DNA from 3 places in the Allobacillus sp. SKP2-8 genome. Region 2 is predicted to be linked to each of the others. Evidence: riboswitches for the same ligand, from Rfam matches in the RefSeq annotation. Region 2 holds a riboswitch; each other region holds the start of a gene.
What was found. Region 2 has a riboswitch for cobalamin ahead of FPQ10_RS08045 (ribonucleoside-diphosphate reductase subunit alpha). Riboswitches for the same ligand answer to the same signal wherever they lie in the genome.
Positions count from the first base shown of each region.

Region 1: it holds a riboswitch for cobalamin, as region 2 does, so the genes downstream of both, FPQ10_RS02030 (prenyltransferase/squalene oxidase repeat-containing protein) here and FPQ10_RS08045 (ribonucleoside-diphosphate reductase subunit alpha) in region 2, are expected to answer to the same signal.
Region 3: it holds a riboswitch for cobalamin, as region 2 does, so the genes downstream of both, FPQ10_RS07210 (ABC transporter substrate-binding protein) here and FPQ10_RS08045 (ribonucleoside-diphosphate reductase subunit alpha) in region 2, are expected to answer to the same signal.

Region 1 is NZ_VMHF01000001.1:392,618-398,732, reverse strand. It holds gene rimM (ribosome maturation factor RimM) at 1-152, shown strand, start outside; gene trmD (tRNA (guanosine(37)-N1)-methyltransferase TrmD) at 149-883, shown strand; gene rplS (50S ribosomal protein L19) at 1,015-1,359, shown strand; cobalamin riboswitch at 1,508-1,701, shown strand; gene FPQ10_RS02030 (prenyltransferase/squalene oxidase repeat-containing protein) at 1,865-4,174, shown strand; gene FPQ10_RS02025 (DUF4430 domain-containing protein) at 4,197-5,177, shown strand; gene FPQ10_RS02020 (energy-coupling factor transporter transmembrane component T) at 5,368-6,115, shown strand, end outside.
Region 2 is NZ_VMHF01000008.1:37,203-43,317, forward strand. It holds gene FPQ10_RS08045 (ribonucleoside-diphosphate reductase subunit alpha) at 1-2,178, opposite strand, end outside; cobalamin riboswitch at 2,310-2,503, opposite strand; gene FPQ10_RS08050 (vanadium-dependent haloperoxidase) at 2,862-3,779, shown strand; partial or broken gene FPQ10_RS08055 (extracellular solute-binding protein) at 4,095-4,553, opposite strand; gene FPQ10_RS08060 (glucose 1-dehydrogenase) at 4,721-5,425, shown strand; gene FPQ10_RS08065 (TetR/AcrR family transcriptional regulator) at 5,691-6,115, shown strand, end outside.
Region 3 is NZ_VMHF01000006.1:73,477-79,591, reverse strand. It holds gene FPQ10_RS07220 (ABC transporter ATP-binding protein) at 1-434, opposite strand, end outside; gene FPQ10_RS07215 (FecCD family ABC transporter permease) at 693-1,751, opposite strand; gene FPQ10_RS07210 (ABC transporter substrate-binding protein) at 1,755-2,756, opposite strand; cobalamin riboswitch at 2,883-3,065, opposite strand; gene FPQ10_RS07205 (helix-turn-helix domain-containing protein) at 3,185-4,444, shown strand; gene FPQ10_RS07200 (enoyl-CoA hydratase) at 4,444-5,214, shown strand; gene FPQ10_RS07195 (YkuS family protein) at 5,328-5,570, shown strand; gene FPQ10_RS07190 (NADPH-dependent FMN reductase) at 5,683-6,115, opposite strand, start outside.

The DNA of each region.
Region 1 (6,115 bases), on a different contig from region 2:
TACTTTCACCAGGTGCCAATGATGTATGGGTGGTCCAGCGGCATGGTCTACGGGATGCTTTAATTCCTTATATTGAGCAAATCGTTAAACAAGTAAATGTGAAGGATAAAAAAATTATCATTGAGAATATGGAAGGACTGCTATCCGAATGAAAATCGATCTATTGACGTTGTTTCCGGAAATGTTTTCTGGCGTGATGAACTCCTCTATTCTCAAAAGAGCACATGAAGCAGGACACTTTGATTATAGCCTGGTTGACTTTAGAGATTATACAGAGAGTAAACATCGAAAAGTGGATGATTATCCATATGGTGGCGGAGCTGGAATGGTATTAAGTCCGCAACCGATCTTTGATGCTGTTGAAAGCTTAACCGAACAATCTAAGACAACACCAAGAATTTTATTGATGTGTCCTCAAGGAGAGACATTCACCCAAAAAAAGGCTGAAGAGCTAGCCAAAGAGGAACACTTAATCGTTATTTGTGGTCATTATGAAGGATATGATGAACGAATTCGCGAACATCTTGTTACCGATGAAATATCCATCGGTGACTATGTATTGACGGGTGGAGAACTTGGCGCCATGGTCGTTACAGATAGTGTTGTGAGACTCTTGCCAGGTGTGTTAGGGAATGATGAGTCTGCGAAGCAAGATTCATTTTCCACCAATCTATTGGAACATCCACATTATACACGACCGAGTGATTTTCGAGGTCACCGTGTGCCGGACGTCCTTTTGTCTGGGCACCATCAAAAAATCGAGGATTGGCGTGAATATGAATCGCTTAAGCGAACATATGAACGGCGGCCGGATTTAATTGACAAAGCAGGCTTAACGGATAAACAACAAAAGTTTTTGACACAAATAATCGACGAAAAGTAGTACGGAATTTTCATTGCATCTATTAGTGCGGTATGATATATTAATTGATGTGCTTAAGTTCGTTAAGCGTGATAACAATGTTCCGCTACTTCTTAGAAAGTAAGAGCATTTTGTTGGAAGGAGTGAGCAGAATGCAAGAAATTCTTAACCAAGTTGCTCAAGATCAGCTGCGTACAGACTTGCCTGAATTCAGAGCTGGAGACACAGTGAAAGTTCACGTAAAAGTTGTCGAAGGTAGCCGTGAGCGTATTCAGGTTTTTGAAGGTGTCGTAATTAGAAGACGTGGTGGTGGAATTAGCGAAACATTCACTGTCCGTAAGATTTCTTATGGTGTAGGTGTTGAGCGTACATTCCCTGTACATTCTCCGCGTGTTGCTAAAATCGACGTTGCTCGTAAAGGTAAAGTTCGTCGTGCGAAACTTTATTACCTACGTAACCTTCGTGGTAAAGCAGCAAGAATTAAAGAAAGACGCTAATGAAAAAATAAGAAGCTGTTCTGAGTCAAATTATTGTACTCAGAACAGCTTTTTTTATTTTGTCTTTCATTTTGTATTTATACATAAAAAAATGCTGATAATTAAAATAAGTTTGACGTTTGTTGACGAAAGATATAGACTATAGACAATTGAATAGGTAAAAACAGGTTGATTCGATTAAATTTTTTTAATCAATCATTAAAAGGGAAGCCGGTGGAAATCCGGCGCGGTCCCGCCACTGTATATTGCGAGTTTTCTAAAACATTCCACTGTCTTATGATGGGAAGGATTTAGAAAATGACGACCATAAGCCAGGAGACCTGCCTGTTTTTTGCACCATTCAACCTACGAGGATAGGGAGGTGTGGCGACGACTATGCTAATTCTGAAATACATAAATGTACCATAGTGATAGAATGCCCACTGAACATCTCTACTCGTTAGAGATGTTTTTTTATGTTCAAATAGGTTTATTTAATAGATTTTACTAACTAGGAGGGTAATTAATGCAAAGAATTTTTAGTTTTATATCACATTTAGTGATTTCGTTTGTGCTCATTATTTCTATTGGTATTAACACAGCGTCTGCTGAAAGTGTAGAAAATTTGGGTTCTACTGAAATTACAGAGAATGAAATTGAACAAGCAATAGATGCGGCTAGTAATTTTATTTTAAATAAGGGAGTCATTAGTGAATGGGAAGCTATCGGATTAGCTCAAGCCGGTAAGCAAGTTCCCAATGATTATACCGACACGTTTTTTTATGAACATTTAGAAAACCAAGTGGTTAAAGGGTTAGAAAATGGCCGTATCAAAATAACTGATATCGAGCGATTGGTAATTGCTGCTGTGGCTGTCGGAATCAACCCGTTACAAGTTGAGATTGAAGGAAAAAACCTTATTGAGCTAATTTATAACAGCCCTGAACGTCGTGGTGGGTTTGATACAATGACTTTCCAAGGGAATAACGGTCCGATATTTGCTTTAATTGCTTTAGACACGCAAAATTTTGAAGTTCCAAATGATGCTAAATGGACGAGACAAAAACTAATTAAGGAGTTATTAAATAACCAAAATGAAAATGGCAGTTGGCATTTAAATACAAATTTCGAATCGCCGAGCATTGATATAACGGCAATGGCTTTAATAGGGTTAAGTCCATATAATGACCAGGAAGAAGTCCGAAAGTCGATAGATTCCGCAGTTAACTGGCTATCAGATATTCAAACTGAGGACGGAGGTTTTGATGGCGGAAGTTTTGTAGGAGGAATTACAAGTGAAGCTGCTTCACAAGTTATTATCGGTTTATCAGCGAATGGAATTGATCCAACGAATGAAGAGTTTGTAAAAAATGAAAATAGCTTAATTTCACATCTATTATCTTATCAAAATGAAGATGGTGGATTTAAACACACTCAAGGAGAAGTTGTATCAAATGCAATGGCTACCGAACAAGCTTTCCAAGCATTGGTAGCGTATGATTACTTTTTAAAAGGAAAAAAGTCACTTTATCATTTTGGCGATAGCGAAGAAGGTAACGAAGAAGAACCTCCAAGTGAAGATGATAGTGAGGAAAAACCTCCTATAAAAGATGATGAAGAAGAATCTCCAAGTGAAGGAGATAACGAGGAAGAGACTCCACTAAAAGATAATGAGGAAGGTTCAGACGAAGACACTGATGAAGAAGAACAGTCACCGGGAGAACAAAAGGAAAATCCATCTAAGAAGGAAATTAAAATTGAAGTTAAATCAACAACGAAAGCAACTAAAATGATGGAAACCACTGTGGCTATTGAAGATGTTAAAAAAGTTAATGATAGTGTGATTGTGGTCCAACCCAAGAATGCAAAGATTCAAGAACAATTAGCGATAAATTTAGAGAAAACAGTAATTGATACATTGATCAAAGGCAAGAATGATTTAAAAATTAACAAAGAAGATGCAGCCGTACACATCCCAACGGAGATTCTAAGTCAATTAGCGAAGCAAGCAAATGGAGCACCAGTAACCATTCAAATGGAAAAATATTCAGCAGGCTACGCAGTAGGCTCTGTTTATGATTTTACGTTGATGGCGGGTGATGCTAAAGTCAGCGATTTCGGCACCAATGAAATTACGTTAACACTCCAAGTCAATCAACAAGAAGCGCAGAATCCGCAGGCTTATTATTTTAATGAACAAACGAATGAATGGGAGCATATTGATTCAGGAAAATATGATTCAAAAACTCGAACAATCTCTTTCCAAACGAATCATTTTAGCATTTATGGTGTGTTTGATGGTACAGGTCATAATCTTGAAAAGCCAACTCAGATGATTGTAAATAATCCATCAAAAGAAAATAACTCACAAGAGGATCTAACAACAAATCCAACTGAGGTAGAAGACCAAACAGACAATGCTAGAACAAATGATGAAAAGAGTCAAAGACACGTCAGTTTAAATGAAAATTATGGAAGTACTAAGCAAGATAAAGAGCAATCAGTTCGAGTTATTGCTGCTCACGAAGTATCTGAAAAAAATGAACAAGAAGAATCTGCGATAAAAAATTCGAATGAAAACGATCGTCAATCTAAAAAAGAAGAACAAAAAGAATCTTCCGCCAAGAATTCAAATGAAAATGATGAGACAGATACTTCTGTTGCCAGTCAATCAAATGAAGAATCAGAAGAAACGGATGTCCGTTCACAAGAAAGTAGCGGACAAAAGCAGACTGAGTCAGAAAATACGACGTATGGCTATTGGCTGGTATTTGCACTGTTCATTGTTATAGGTGCATTTTTCATCTTATATTACCGTAAAAAGAACCATAAATAGCACGGGTAAAAGGAAGGATACTATGCAATTTACGTATAAGCGTCTCTTCATCCCAATTTCACTTGTATTGTTGTTTTTATTGGCTGCTTGCGGATCTGCACCATTATCCAAAGAAGAAGCAAATGAGCTAAAGGAAGCTGAGGAGCAATCTGAAGTAAGAGGAGGTACATTTCATGAAAAATTGGATGATGATATCGGAACAAGTTTAAACAAATCAAGCATTGGAAAAGAAACGAATTCGGATGGTTCATCGGAAGAGAATAATGAGCCAGACCCAGACGAATCAACAGAAGTGGCAAATGAGACCGAGAGAAAAGAATCAGGTCAATCAGATTTGCCGTCCGAAGACGAAGTTGCTCATCAAGATCAACCAGATGACACAACTACTCTAGCATCAAAGGAAAAAAACAAGAGTAAATCAAATTCAACAAAAAGCAACAAAACAGACGATCAAAAATCAGAATCAAAGGAAGAGAAGGAGCAATCGAAAGAAAAATCACCATCCACTTCTCAACCTTCTAAAAATGAAGAAGAAGGTCAAGCCAATCAACCATCGGAACCATCCGAAAGCAACAAAGAGGATCAAAAGAAGGATGATCAGCCTTCAGATGAAAGTACGAAAGAGGAAGATGATAAGAAAAAGGGGCAAACGATTGTCCATTCGATTGTCATCTCAGATAGCGAGGTGCCATTACCACCTACAGAAATGGAAATTAAAGATGGATTCACCGTACTCGATGCGTTGATTAAAATAACAAAGGCACATAAGATTCAGATGGATTATCGAGGCGGTCAAGGTGCAACAGCTTATGTTGAAGGTATAGCAAACGTTTATGAATTTGACCGTGGCTCAGGAAGCGGCTGGATGTATCGAGTCAATGGAATATTTCCAGACCGAGGAGCTGGTGTAGTGCCATTACGACCAGGAGATCGAGTGGAATGGTTGTACACAACGAACTTAGGCCAGGATTTGGGGGCAGACTTAAAACCCTTCAGAAGATAGCGGAATGAAATTATGCATTTTGTAAAGCGCTATACAAAATCAGATAATACAACCACGTATTTTGAACTCAGGGAAGTTTTAGAGGAGCCCTCTTAGAATGCAAAGCGGGCTCCTTTGCCTCCCTGTAACAGGGAAGTGTTTTTTTACTGGAATGCATATCGATATTTACATAGAAAGCGTGTGATGAGAAATCGATAATGGTTTTCGCAGTTACCACCCATATGTTCAGTTTTTTTATTATATTTGTATGTTGATATTAGCAATGTATTTCAATCATCCAATCTTTCTAGTGACCATTTTATTGTTACTAATCTTCGTCAATATATCTCATGATGGTGGTAAAGACTTACGAAAATGGTTGCCTACACTGTCGATCATGAGTACTCTAATTATCCTAATCAATCCATTCCTGGTGTCACGAGGGACGACTATTCTTTTTTATTTTCGAGGAAAGCAAGTGACAGTAGAAGCCTTTATGTATGGAATAACGATGGCATTATTTATTGCGATCATTTTAGTGATCTTCATATCGTTCAATATCATATTAAACGGTAACCGATTTTTATATATTTTTTCAAAATTTCTTCCTCGTATTGCTCTAATGATCATGATGGCAATTCGGTTTGTTCCATTGATGAAAAGACGTCTCGATGAAATTGGAGATGTTCAACGTCTACGAGGAATGAGTATGACTGTTGGGAGTCTTAAAACAAGAGTCAGAAGCGGCATGCTGAGAATTCAAATCCTTTTGACGTGGTCGCTTGAGGAAGCGGTCCATGTGACGAATTCAATGAAAGCGAGAGGCTATGGAAGTGAAGGTAAAAAAAGTTCCTACACGCCTTACTATATGGAAAAACGTGATTGGTTTTGGTTGTTTGTATTAGTGAGTTTAATGGTGGTTTGCTTTTATGGGGGCAAATTAGGATATGGCCAGATGA
Region 2 (6,115 bases):
AGTCGTTTTCAACCCTTCCTTCCATGCTTGCAGATGTAGATTGAGCAGGATTGAAGCTCGGATTGTATGAGGTACATAAAAGTTAAAAGATATACTTTGATCGACATGTCTTTGACGAGCTGCATTTTGTTTAACAGACCAACGCTGGTCTAGAATATAAGCCGAACGACGATAAATGTGATACGTATGATGGTCGAGATCAGGCGCTGTCACAGGAATGCGAAAGTCTTTTTTCTCTTCACTGTAAAAAGGTTTAAAAACCGGATCAATACTTGCCGTTGAGCCCGCAATCATTGATGTAGAAGAATTTGGCGCAACGGCCATCAGATAACTATTTCGAATCCCATGCTTTTGAACTTCTTCTTTTAATTCCGTCCACTGCTCGTTTGAATAATCCTTCTGGTCAAAATATTCCCCTGTACTCCATTTGCTTCCTTCAAAATATGGATAGCTTCCTTTTTCTTTCGCCAAAGCTGCACTTGTTTTAATCGTGTAGTAAGCAATCTTTTCATATAGTTCATCGGCGTATTGCACAGCTTGATCCGTTTCCCATTCGATATTTTTCTGTGCAAGTAAGTGATGCCAACCAAATGTTCCTAGGCCGATCGCACGATATTTATGATTCGTCACAACCGCTTGCTTCACAGGCAGATTGTTTAAATCAATGACGTTATCGAGCATACGGACTTGAATCGTGATCAACCGCTCAATGACATTGTCAGGTACCGCGCGACCGAGGTTAATTGAGCTAAGATTACAGACAACGAAGTCGCCTGCTTTATATTTTTTAACAATCGTATTTTCTTCTTCAATGTATTCTTCCACTAATTCGGTCGGGGATTGGTTTTGCGTAATCTCCGTACAAAGGTTAGAGCAATAAATCATTCCAGTATGTGAATTGACATTTTGTCGGTTCACTTCATCTCGGTAAAACATAAATGGTGTCCCCGACTCCAATTGAGAGCGCATGATCCGTTTCATCAAATCAATTGCTTTCACTTTTTTCTTACTCAATTGGTCATTTTGAACACACTCATTGTATTTTTCTCGGAAGGAGCCGCTTCCCTTTTCTTCATCATAAAAGTCTTCTAATGAATAGCCCATGACTTGTTTCACTTCATGTGGGTCAAATAAATACCAGTCACCGCGCTCTTCCACCGTTTCCATAAATAAATCCGGAAGTGTCACACCTGGAAATATATCATGCGCTCTCATGCGCTCATCACCATTGTTTAGCTTCAAATCAAGGAACAACTCAATGTCTTGATGCCAAATATCTAAATAAACAGCAATAGCTCCTTTTCTCGTGCCCAACTGGTCGACACTGACCGCTGTATTATTCAACTGCTTCACCCATGGCACGATCCCACTGGACATTCCACTGAATCCTTTAATCGAACTTCCGCGGGCTCTTACTTTTCCCATGTAAACACCAATACCTCCACCGTTTTTCGATAGGTTAGCTATATCCGTGTTACTGTCGTAGATCCCCTGCAAACTGTCCTCCACCGTATCGATGAAACAACTGGATAGTTGGCCATGTGTTTTTCCGGCATTATTCAACGTTGGTGTGGCAACCGTCATGTATAAATTACTTAATGCCCAATACGTCTCAGAAACAAGCTCTTTTCGCTTCGCTGGATGCTCATCTTGCATTAAATACATCGCGATCATCATCCAACGTTCTTGAGGCAATTCATATACATTTTTATTATGATCTGTCGCCGTATAGCGTGTAGCCAATGTATATAACGCCAAATAATCAAATAACATGTCCTTTTTAGGATCAATAACCGTTTGAAAATGATTAATTTCATCTTTTGTATATTTCGCTAATATCGACGTCGAGTAAATCCCTTTTTCCGTTAATGTTTCGATGAGATGATAAAAAGACCCGTAGCCGATATGTGGATCGACGCTCCGGTTTTCTCCTGCCTTTCTATAAAGCTCACGTAAATAAAGTCTTGCTGCAACATACTTCCAATCCGGAGTTGCTTCATCAATATTTTCAAGTGCATTCTTAATCAATAGATCTGTTATTTCTTCATGATCCATGTTTGGTTGAATACTTTTTAATGACTTCTCTTTATATGGACCTGTTTCAACCGGTAGTCCCTCCGCCACTTCATCAATCATTTGTCGTATGGATTCCTCATTTACTGTTAGTTCGGTAATCATCCATCGTCCCTCCTCTTTAATTCCAACAAAAAATAGCCGTTCCTCTCAACGAGTTGAACGACTATAAAACGACAGAAATATCCACGTATGCATACTTTTCTATCGTTTCATAATCCCTCACCCCGGAGAAATGAAACTTCAGAGTTATGGCAGGTCTCCTGACTTGTGCGCTTAACATCTATTAGAGCCCTTCCCATATTGCCGTCGTGAAACGAGCAATACAGTGGACGTCTAACCGGACACACTTACAGTTGCGGGGGCAGCTCCAGCATTTCACTGGATTCCCTTTTAAGACAAATATGTCACCGTAACTCCAAATTACTATATATAGTTTAAATTAACTGAAAATAAATCAATATATTGTGTTAAGACTATCATACTGAAAAATGATTTACAAGATTAAATAAAGAAAATACTCAACAAGTGTACTGAAATCTTTTATATTTCTCCGAAAAAGGGAAGCAATTTAGCATTAAATAGTTTATACCATACTGCCGTACTGTTAATTCTCCCATTTTAGCACAACTATAATGTTCGACACCCGTGCAATGATCGATACGTCTAATCATTGTACGGGGGTTCTTTTGTATTAAACTATTACCGCTTACCACCTTCGTAAGCCTATACCACAATGACGTACCGACATATGATATATATAAGCTTCAAGAGAGAGGTGCTTAACATTGAGCAAATCCAGAAAGACGAATTATCCTCGTTGGGATGAATTACCCTACGCAGGAGAATCAAGACCTGTTGAAAACCCAGAAACTCCTTTTGCGGGAAGCTGGACGACATATTACATTCAATATGAAGATAATAAATGGGTATCTACCTTTACTGGCGAAACAATCCCTTTTCAAGTTCGTTATCCAAGTACGATTGATTGGTATCGAGAGCTACCGATTGTTCAAAGAACGCAACGAAACTTAACAAGAGAACAAAAGGCCATTGCGGCATACTGGGGAACAGGTGTGGCCACAAAGCAGTGGACGCCAATAGCAGATCAGCTCATCGATGCTTATGGTGTAGAGGCCCCTAGGGGCGCAAGAATCTTAGCTGCTCTGCATGCAGGATTAAATGATGCATTTGTTGTTACATGGTTCTATAAATTTAAATGGCTCGTTGCCCGTCCAAATCAATTAGATGATCAATTAGCTACTTTCCTTTGCACACCTAGACATCCTTCTTATCCATCTGGCCACGCAGCAGTTGCTGGCGCTGCTGAAGTCATTCTGTCCTATTTTTTCCCAGCGGAGAGAAGGCGGCTACATGAGCTAGCAGAGGAAGCCGCTCAATCCCGATTATATGCTGGCGTTCACTTTCCAGTAGACAATGAGCAAGGCTTACGGCTTGGAAGGCAAGTTGGTGAACTTGTCACAAGACAATTACAAAGAGATCGAGATACAGAAAGAAGAAACATTGATATTCCATATCGAAATTCCGAAAACATTCAACTTACGCCTCCGCCCTATGAACAAGTAATCCCTTTTGACTTTGATCATGCATGTGATTCATTAGTTACCAACCAAGCCAATAAAAAAAGAAAAAAGAAAGAATCGTTACCGAATAACCATGCGCATCGACCGAAGTTATTTTATTAATAAAGGAAGGACAGTAAGATTGGTTTATACGCAATCCTACTGTCCTATTTGTTTAACCCAATTTAATTGGATTCTATTTCCGAAACCGTCACAAATTCGTACTCATCTTCTAAAGAGTTTAAGATTATTTCAACCGCCTCGACGGTAGTTGCATGAATGTCATGCATAAGAACAATTGATCCGTCCCTGACATTTTCTTTAACAATATTTACAATTAACCCTCTGGACAATTGATACATTGGATTGGAAGTCGCGGGATCCCAAGCAAGACTGTATTCCGGCCTCCGTATGGAGCGATGAATGATCAAGTGCGTGAATATCCTGTTCTTTGAAGTCGCCCCACTCTTTTAATGTGTCTGCTGGTTCTACTTCAGGATTCACTGGATACTCATAGTTTGCGCTAGCAAATTGCTCCTGCACCTCTTTAGAGGAAAGGAATTCAACTAGTTTAACAGCATTTTCTTTGTTTTTAGCATGTTTCGTCACACCGATACCACTAACGTTCACGTGCGTTCCAGTCGTATCTTGGTTCGGGAAGAATACGCCTAATTGTTCAGCTACTTTCACTTCTTCTTGATCCTCTGAATTTAACATTCCACCAAGATAGTAAGTGTTCATAACAGCAATATCGCCTTCACCTGCTGCTACACCTTTAGCTTGGTCTCGGTCGCCACCTTGTGGTTCACGAGCCATGTTATTGACAATGCCTTCAGCCCATTTCTTAGCATCTTCACGGCTGTCCAACTCGATAAATGAAGCAACAAGAGACTGGGAACCTCACCTTGATATACATTCTGAATTTTTCGATTAAAAACACTTTATCTAAGCAGAGCAAAATAATTGAACAAGCTTACATATTCGTTTTAAAAGAAAAGTGTAAAGACATCGAAGAAATCTTGCACACTATTATTCAGGGAGGATTACCTTATGAGTCGTTTAGCATTACTGGTGCAGCACAAGGTATGGGTGCCGCTCACGCAAAATTATTCATTGAGCAAGGAGCAAAAGTCGTACTAACAGATTTAAATGAAGAAAAGGGCGAGGCATTAGCAACTGAACTGGGCGAAAATGCTCTTTTCGTGAAACAAAATGTAACGTCTGAAGAAGATTGGGCGACTGTCATTGAGAAAACAGAAGAAACATTTGGACCGGCTAACGTGCTTGTGAACAACGCTGGAATTACTTTGGCAAAAAGCCTCTTCGACCTAACATTAGAAGAATACAAGCGTACGGTTGAAATTAACCAAGTATCTGTATTCCTAGGAATGAAAGCAGTAGCACCATCTATGAAAAAAGCAGGTAGCGGTTCGATTGTTAACATTTCTTCAATGAATGGCCTAGTTGGAGGAGCAATCGGATACACAGATACGAAGTTCGCTGTTCGTGGTATGACGAAAGCAGCTGCTCTTAACTTGTCTCCAATGGGCATTCGCGTAAACTCTGTACACCCAGGTGTCATCGCTACACCAATGGTTGTTCAAGAAGACACAAAAGCTGCAGTTGAAGAGTTCTCGAAAAGCATTCCAATGAAGCGTGTCGCACAGCCTGAAGAAGTATCCAATATGGTACTATTCTTAGCATCTGATGAATCTAGCTATTCCACAGGTTCAGAATTTGTAATTGATGGTGGATTGACTGCACAGTAAGCGTAATTGTAAGTTGTGAATGATCAATAAAACGAGAACTGACTTCGGTAGGTGCTTTTTTTATAGTTAGGTTGCTTAACACTGAAAAGTAGCGGGTTAACACTGAAGGATTTAGAATTAACGCTGAAGGATTCACATGAATGCAGTAGCAAAACCGCTCGTCTTTATTATGAAGTGGAAACATATCGAACTTATCAGTTGATTTTTCTAAAAATCGGCATATAATTGAAAATGAATGACATTCAGTCATATTGGAAAGAAGGGTGTGAGTCACATCGATAAAAAGGAACGAATCATACAATCGGCAATTGATGTTTTCTCCGAGAAAGGGATTGAGAAAGCAACAATTTCAGAGATTGTAAAGAAAGCGGGTATCGCTCAAGGGACTTTTTATTTATACTTTTCTTCTAAATTAGCAGTTATGCCTGCGATTGCTGAAGTGATGGTCAACAAAATACTAGAAGGTCTTAATAAAAAAGTAAGTAGTGGACCTATTAAGCAGCAGATTATTGATATGATTCATGTCATTTTCGATTTAACAGAAACATATAAAGAGCTTACGAAACTACTATACACTGGATTAACGCAAACGCAGTATGTAGGTAATTGGGAAGTTATTTATGCCCCTTTATATGATTGGATAGAAGAGCTATTACGAAACGGAATCAAATACCAGGTAATTGATCCGGA
Region 3 (6,115 bases), on a different contig from region 2:
CGCTGTCTCTCTCCCCCACTAAGGGTATCAAGAAATTGATCTTTCAAATCGGTCAGTGAGGTGAATGCCAAGACTTCTTCCACTAACTCATAATCCTTTTTACTCTCTCGTTGGAAAAAACCCAAGTGTGGATAACGTCCAAGGAGAATGGCATCAAAAACTTTAATAGGATAGGCGGCTAGTCCTTCTTGTGTCAATACAGCAATCCTTTGCGCCAGTTTTTTTACATTCCAATCCTGGACGTCTTGACCGTGAAAAGTAATGCTTCCACCCGTAGGCTTTTCATAAGCAGAAATCAATTTCATCAAGGTCGATTTTCCTGCACCATTCGGGCCAATCAATCCAATTGAACTGCCTTTGGGCACATCAAAAGAAACATTGTCCAAGAGGCTTTTATCTTCTATTTTTTTAGTCACTTGCTGGATTGATAACATGATGCTCATCATCCTTTTTAGTTAAATTAGGATCCGTTAAAGACTGTTGTTTAAATTAAAAGTCGTCCGTCAGGTGCTAAATGTTCAAAGAAAGCGTCTGAACGTTCAAATGATGACGCTGACCGTTCAAAAAGGCATTCTAACCGTTCAATCTAGGCGTCTGAACGTGCAAAGCACGACGCTGAACGTGCAAAGAAGCATTCTAACCGTTCATAGATTGACGCTAACCGCTCAAACAGGCATCTTCCATCTCGATCTCTAGAAATAGCCACGTCTTGCTCTTCTCAATAAATAAGCGAAGAAGGGCGCACCCAAGAATGCTGTAATGATGCCCAATGGTAGCTCTCTCGGCTGCATCACTGTTCTCGCAAAAGCATCAGCTCCGACGAGAAAAATGGCTCCACCGATAACACTCAATGGAATGATCATGCGGTAGTCTGCTCCGAAAATCAAACGAATAATATGAGGGATGACTAAACCGACAAACCCAATGGCTCCTGATACAGATACGGCAGCTCCTGTAATCAATGAAGCCAAAACCAACATAATAATTCGTGAGCGTTGCACAGAAACACCGCTATGATGTGCCGCTTCTTCTCCTAAACCAAGCATATTCAAATCTCTTGAGAAAAAATAAGCGATGACAACAGCGATCGAAATGACTGGAAAAACCACCTGAGTATAGCTCCAGTCTGTTAATGTTAGACTTCCCATCATCCAAAAAACAATCGTTTGTAGCTGCTCGTTCGATAATGCCATAATTAATGATAAACATGCGCCTAAAAAGGCTTGGATGACGACACCTGATAAAATCAACGTTTCAACCCGCATTTTCCGCTCAACCGTTGCTAAATAATACACAATCATTAAAGAAGCAAGGCCTGCTAAAAACGCCACGAAAGGTAGGGTGAATTTTCCTAACCATGCAATTTGCCAGCCGAAAGCCATCACTAAAGCAGCACCGAATGAAGCGCCTGACGAAACACCTAAAATAAAAGGATCTGCAAGCGGGTTGCGCAATACACCTTGGTAAATTGCTCCTGCCAGTGATAATGCCGCACCCACCAAAGCACCTAAAATGACCCTTGGCAGCCGGATATCCCAAATAATTGTTTCGGTTGATTCCTTCCAATCAACCGAAACCCAGTTTTGAACAATAGGAATTTTTGAGAGAACGACTTTCCAAACAACAATAAAATCAATACTTGCTGCACCCAACGTAATGGATAGGCTCATCACGATCAATAATAGAATCGATAAAAGAATTGACCAAAAAGCAACTTTTCCAAACGAGTGGGTCGATGTTGGATGTTTCATTGGTTACTCCATTAAATCGGGATAAAGGATGTTTACTAATTGTTCAAGTCCTTCAATCAACCGTGGACCAGGACGTGACAGAAGATCATTATCGATATTATGGACTTCTTCATTTTGAATAGCCGTTACATCTTTCCAGTTTTCTCGTGCAAGGACTTGTTCCTCGACGTCTTCCATGTAGTAGCCGTATGTCGTGATGATCACATCAGGGTTCGCTTCAATCACCACTTCTTCGTTCACCTGTGGCCAGCCTTCTTCTCCAGCCATGATGTTTTTACCACCAGCGATTTGTAGCAGCTCATTCATGAATGTATCTTCTGCAGCTGTAAATAATTCTTGATCAATCTCAAACCAGACGGATTTCTTTTCGTCTTCAGAGAGCTCGGCCGTTTTCTTTTCAATTTCTTCTATTCTGTTTTGCATATTTTCGACGGTCTCATTGGCTTTCTCTTCTGTTCCAACCGCTTGACCAGCTAAACGTAAATCCTCATAAGTTTCTTCCAATGTTTGTGCACCGAGTACAATAACTTTCAAGCCTTTGTCCCGTAGTGCTTGAATATCATCTCCATTATTTAAATCAGCCACTACCAAATCTGGCTCTAGTTCGACAATTTTTTCGAAATTTAAGTTCATGTCACCGACTTTTTCAATATCGGTTACTTCTTCCGGATAGTTGGACCATTCATCTACACCTACGACTTTGTCGCCACCACCAACAGCGTACACAATTTCAGTCGCACTTGGGATGACTGTCACAACTCGCTCAGGTTCTTCTTCAATGGTTACTTCTTCCCCTGATTTATCTGTTAAGGTTACAGATTCGGAGGCTGCACTCTCTTCATCATCTTGCGCCTCTTCTTCCGACGTTTCCTCACTTGATTCATTTTCCTCTACTTGCGTTTCTTCCTCATTTGATGTGTCGTCTCCACCTTGACATGCCGCTAACCCAATAACGAATGCCATGACCAATAGGATTAAAAACTTTTTCCAACTTCCCATCTTCATGTTATACTTCCTCTCTCATCAGTATTATTGTATTTTTCGCATAAAAAAGCTCTGAATCCTTTGTCATAAGGAGCCAGAGCATACATAACAATATCGATGCGCAGGCGATCCTTTGACCCGAAGGATTGAAGCCAAAACAAATAGGCAGGTCTCCTGGCTTAGAGTCATTGCATTCCATCCCTTCCCATTTTTAAAAAACAGTGGTTCGATGGTTTGCTTCTCATTACAGTGGCGGGACCGCGTCGGATTTACACCGATCTTCCCTATTATGTGAGTCGTAATACTCACACCTACACGTTTCGATTATACGATTGTATATTCATCATAATTCGAGCAATTATTTTCGTCAAGATAATATCTATCCTTTTATTAATATTCAAAAAAGTATGGTAATATATAGTTAACTGGAAAAAGTAAGGTGAAGAAATATGGATCTTGGTGCCATCATACAATACTATCGTACCAAAAAAGGTTATACGCAAAAACAGATGGCGGATGGCATTTGTTCTGTATCTTATCTAAGCAAAATAGAAAACGAGATGATCACGCCGAAAGAAGACGTAGCGAGATTGTTATTTGACCGGTTAGACATCAGTTACGATGACATCACGCATAGCGATAACCACCAAATTATCCGTAAAATTTTAAAACTATATAAGCGGATCAAAGAAAAAGATTATGAAGCGGCAAAAGAATCTATTGATGAATTGAAACGAATCCTCACACCTTTTCACGCACCGGAAGCATTGAACATCTTTCAATTGGTATATTTTTATTTCATCATTCAAACAAGAGAAAATGAAAAAGTTGAACAAATGTACCAAGAGGTCCTGCGTTTGGAAAATCGTTTTGAAAAAGAAGAGCTTTACCTTTTCCACAAGGTTATTGGCCTTTATTACAATTACAAAGCACAACCAAATAAAGCTCTCAATCATTTTGAAACAGCGAAAGCAATGTCAGTGAAATGGACAATCAAAGATACAGAGATCTATTATTTACTTGCTCTTTCATTGACTAGAATCCGGAAGCCGGCCCAATCGAATTATTACTGTCAAATCGCTAAGGATCAATTCGAATCAGACTTCTTATATACGAATGTTACCGATTGTTATATTTTATTTGGTGTTAATTATATGTTGCTGGAAGCTTATGACGTTTCAGAAAAATATTTTTTGCAAGTGTTACATTCGAAACCAATGGGGGATTTGCCCGACGTCCAGCGACGTGTTAAGCATAACTTAGCCATTCTTTATTTTTATATGGAAGAATATGATCGTTCCATTTCTTATATGGAACAGTTAAACAAATATGATTATAACTTATACGACAAAATTCAAGCCTTTTACATGCAAGCAAAAATTCATTATTTGAACGATAATGATAAGCAAGCCATCAAGTTTCTTAATAAAGGTGAAGAAGCCCTTAGAGAAGTGAAATACTTGAAATTCCAATACCAATTCTATGTACTCAAACATCAAATATATAACAAAACAAAAGACCCTGAATTCCTGAAAAAGGCTAAAAATGTTCTATTGCCTTATTTCCAACATTCAGGTGAGAAGAAAACAATCAAAGAACTTTCTTTAATTCTGGGACACCAATCTTATGATAACGGCGATTATAAGCAAGCAGCCGATTATTATAAATTTTTGATTGATCAATTTAATCACGTAAAGGATGAGGTGTAATGAGTAATACAGTAACTGTACAGTATGAAGAAAAAGTCGCTAAAATCACATTGAATCGACCTGACAAGATGAACTCGATGAACCAGGAAATGTTGGAGGAAATGGCCACCAAAATGGAAGAGGTCAGTCAAAGTGAAGCACAGATTGTGATTCTGACTGGTGAAGGCCGTGCTTTTTCAGCGGGCGGCGACATTAATATGATGCTTGATAATGACGATCCTAGTGACTTCAAAAAGATTATGGACACCATTGAGAAAACAGTTAAAACCTTTTATAGCATGCCGAAAATCACTATCTCGATGTTAAATGGTGCAACTGCTGGACTCGGTTTAAGTTTGGCATTAGCTGCAGACTATGTTATCGCTCAAAAAGAAGCCAAAATTGCCATGAATTTCATTGGCATTGGGTTGATTCCCGACGGTGGCGGGCACTTTTTCATGGAGCAACGACTCGGCACACATTTAGCTAAGCAAATGATCTGGGAAGGCAAAATGATGCAAGCCGAAGAAGCAGAGAAATTAGGCCTTGTCGACCTTGCAACTGAAAACGCAGAAGAAGCCACTCAAAAATACGTAGAAAAATTACAAGGCGCACCATTACGCGCCATGATTCGAACGAAGACAATTTACCATCAAGAAAACCTCAATAAGCTTGAGTCTTACTTAGCAGGCGAATCTGAAGGTCAAGTTGCCATGAGGCAAACCAAAGACCACCAAGAAGGAATTAAAGCATTTATGGAGAAGCGAAAGCCCGAATTTCGTGGTGAGTAGTTTATTGATGTATTAAGTAACCATCCAGGAAAGCACGCTATTTATTCGATATGTATAATCGTTGCGCTCCCCTCCAATAATAATTGACGAGATTATTATTGGAGGTGTTATAGATGGCAAGAGTTGCTGTAGAAGATACGTTGACGAACGTAAAACAAGCACTACAGAAGGATGGACATGAAGTTGTGTCACTTGAATCAGATCAAGCAAATGACTGTGATTGTTGTTGCATTTCTGGTCAAGATCAAAATGTCATGGGAATGAGTGATGCAACGACGCAGGCAACTGTAATTAATTGTGATGGTAAAAATGCCAATGAAGTTGTCCAGGAAGTGAATGAACTTTTTCGTACTTAATGGTTCCATTGTCTATGGACAAATCAATAGACATGTAAAAAGCCAGTCAATCCGACTGGCTTTTTTGATTGCTTAAATGTTGATAACGATTGATAAGTCATTTACTGACGAATTAATAAAATTCATGTCCAAAGTTATTGCCTTTTCTTGCTTCGACACTCATTGTCATATAAAGATCAAAAATTCGAAGCATCTCTTTGAGACGGCTTATGACATCTTCATTGATCAATTCATTTGTTTCTGTAAAATGCTCGCTATGCGCATAAACATAATTCGGCGTTACCAATGAACGAAAGTAACTTAAAATTGGTTTTAATTGATTCTCAATGACCAAGTGATGCTGAAAAGTTCCTCCATTTGCGATAACCGAAACGGGCTTGTATCGCATCGTTTTCGGCGAAATTAAATCTAACAAGTTTTTAAAAGAGCCTGGGATTGATCCTTGGAAAATCGACGTAGCAATAATATAGCCATCTGCAGCTTCCATTTTAGCGATGGCTTCTTGTGTATCTTCATTGTATTTTTCTTTTGATCGACCATCCGCA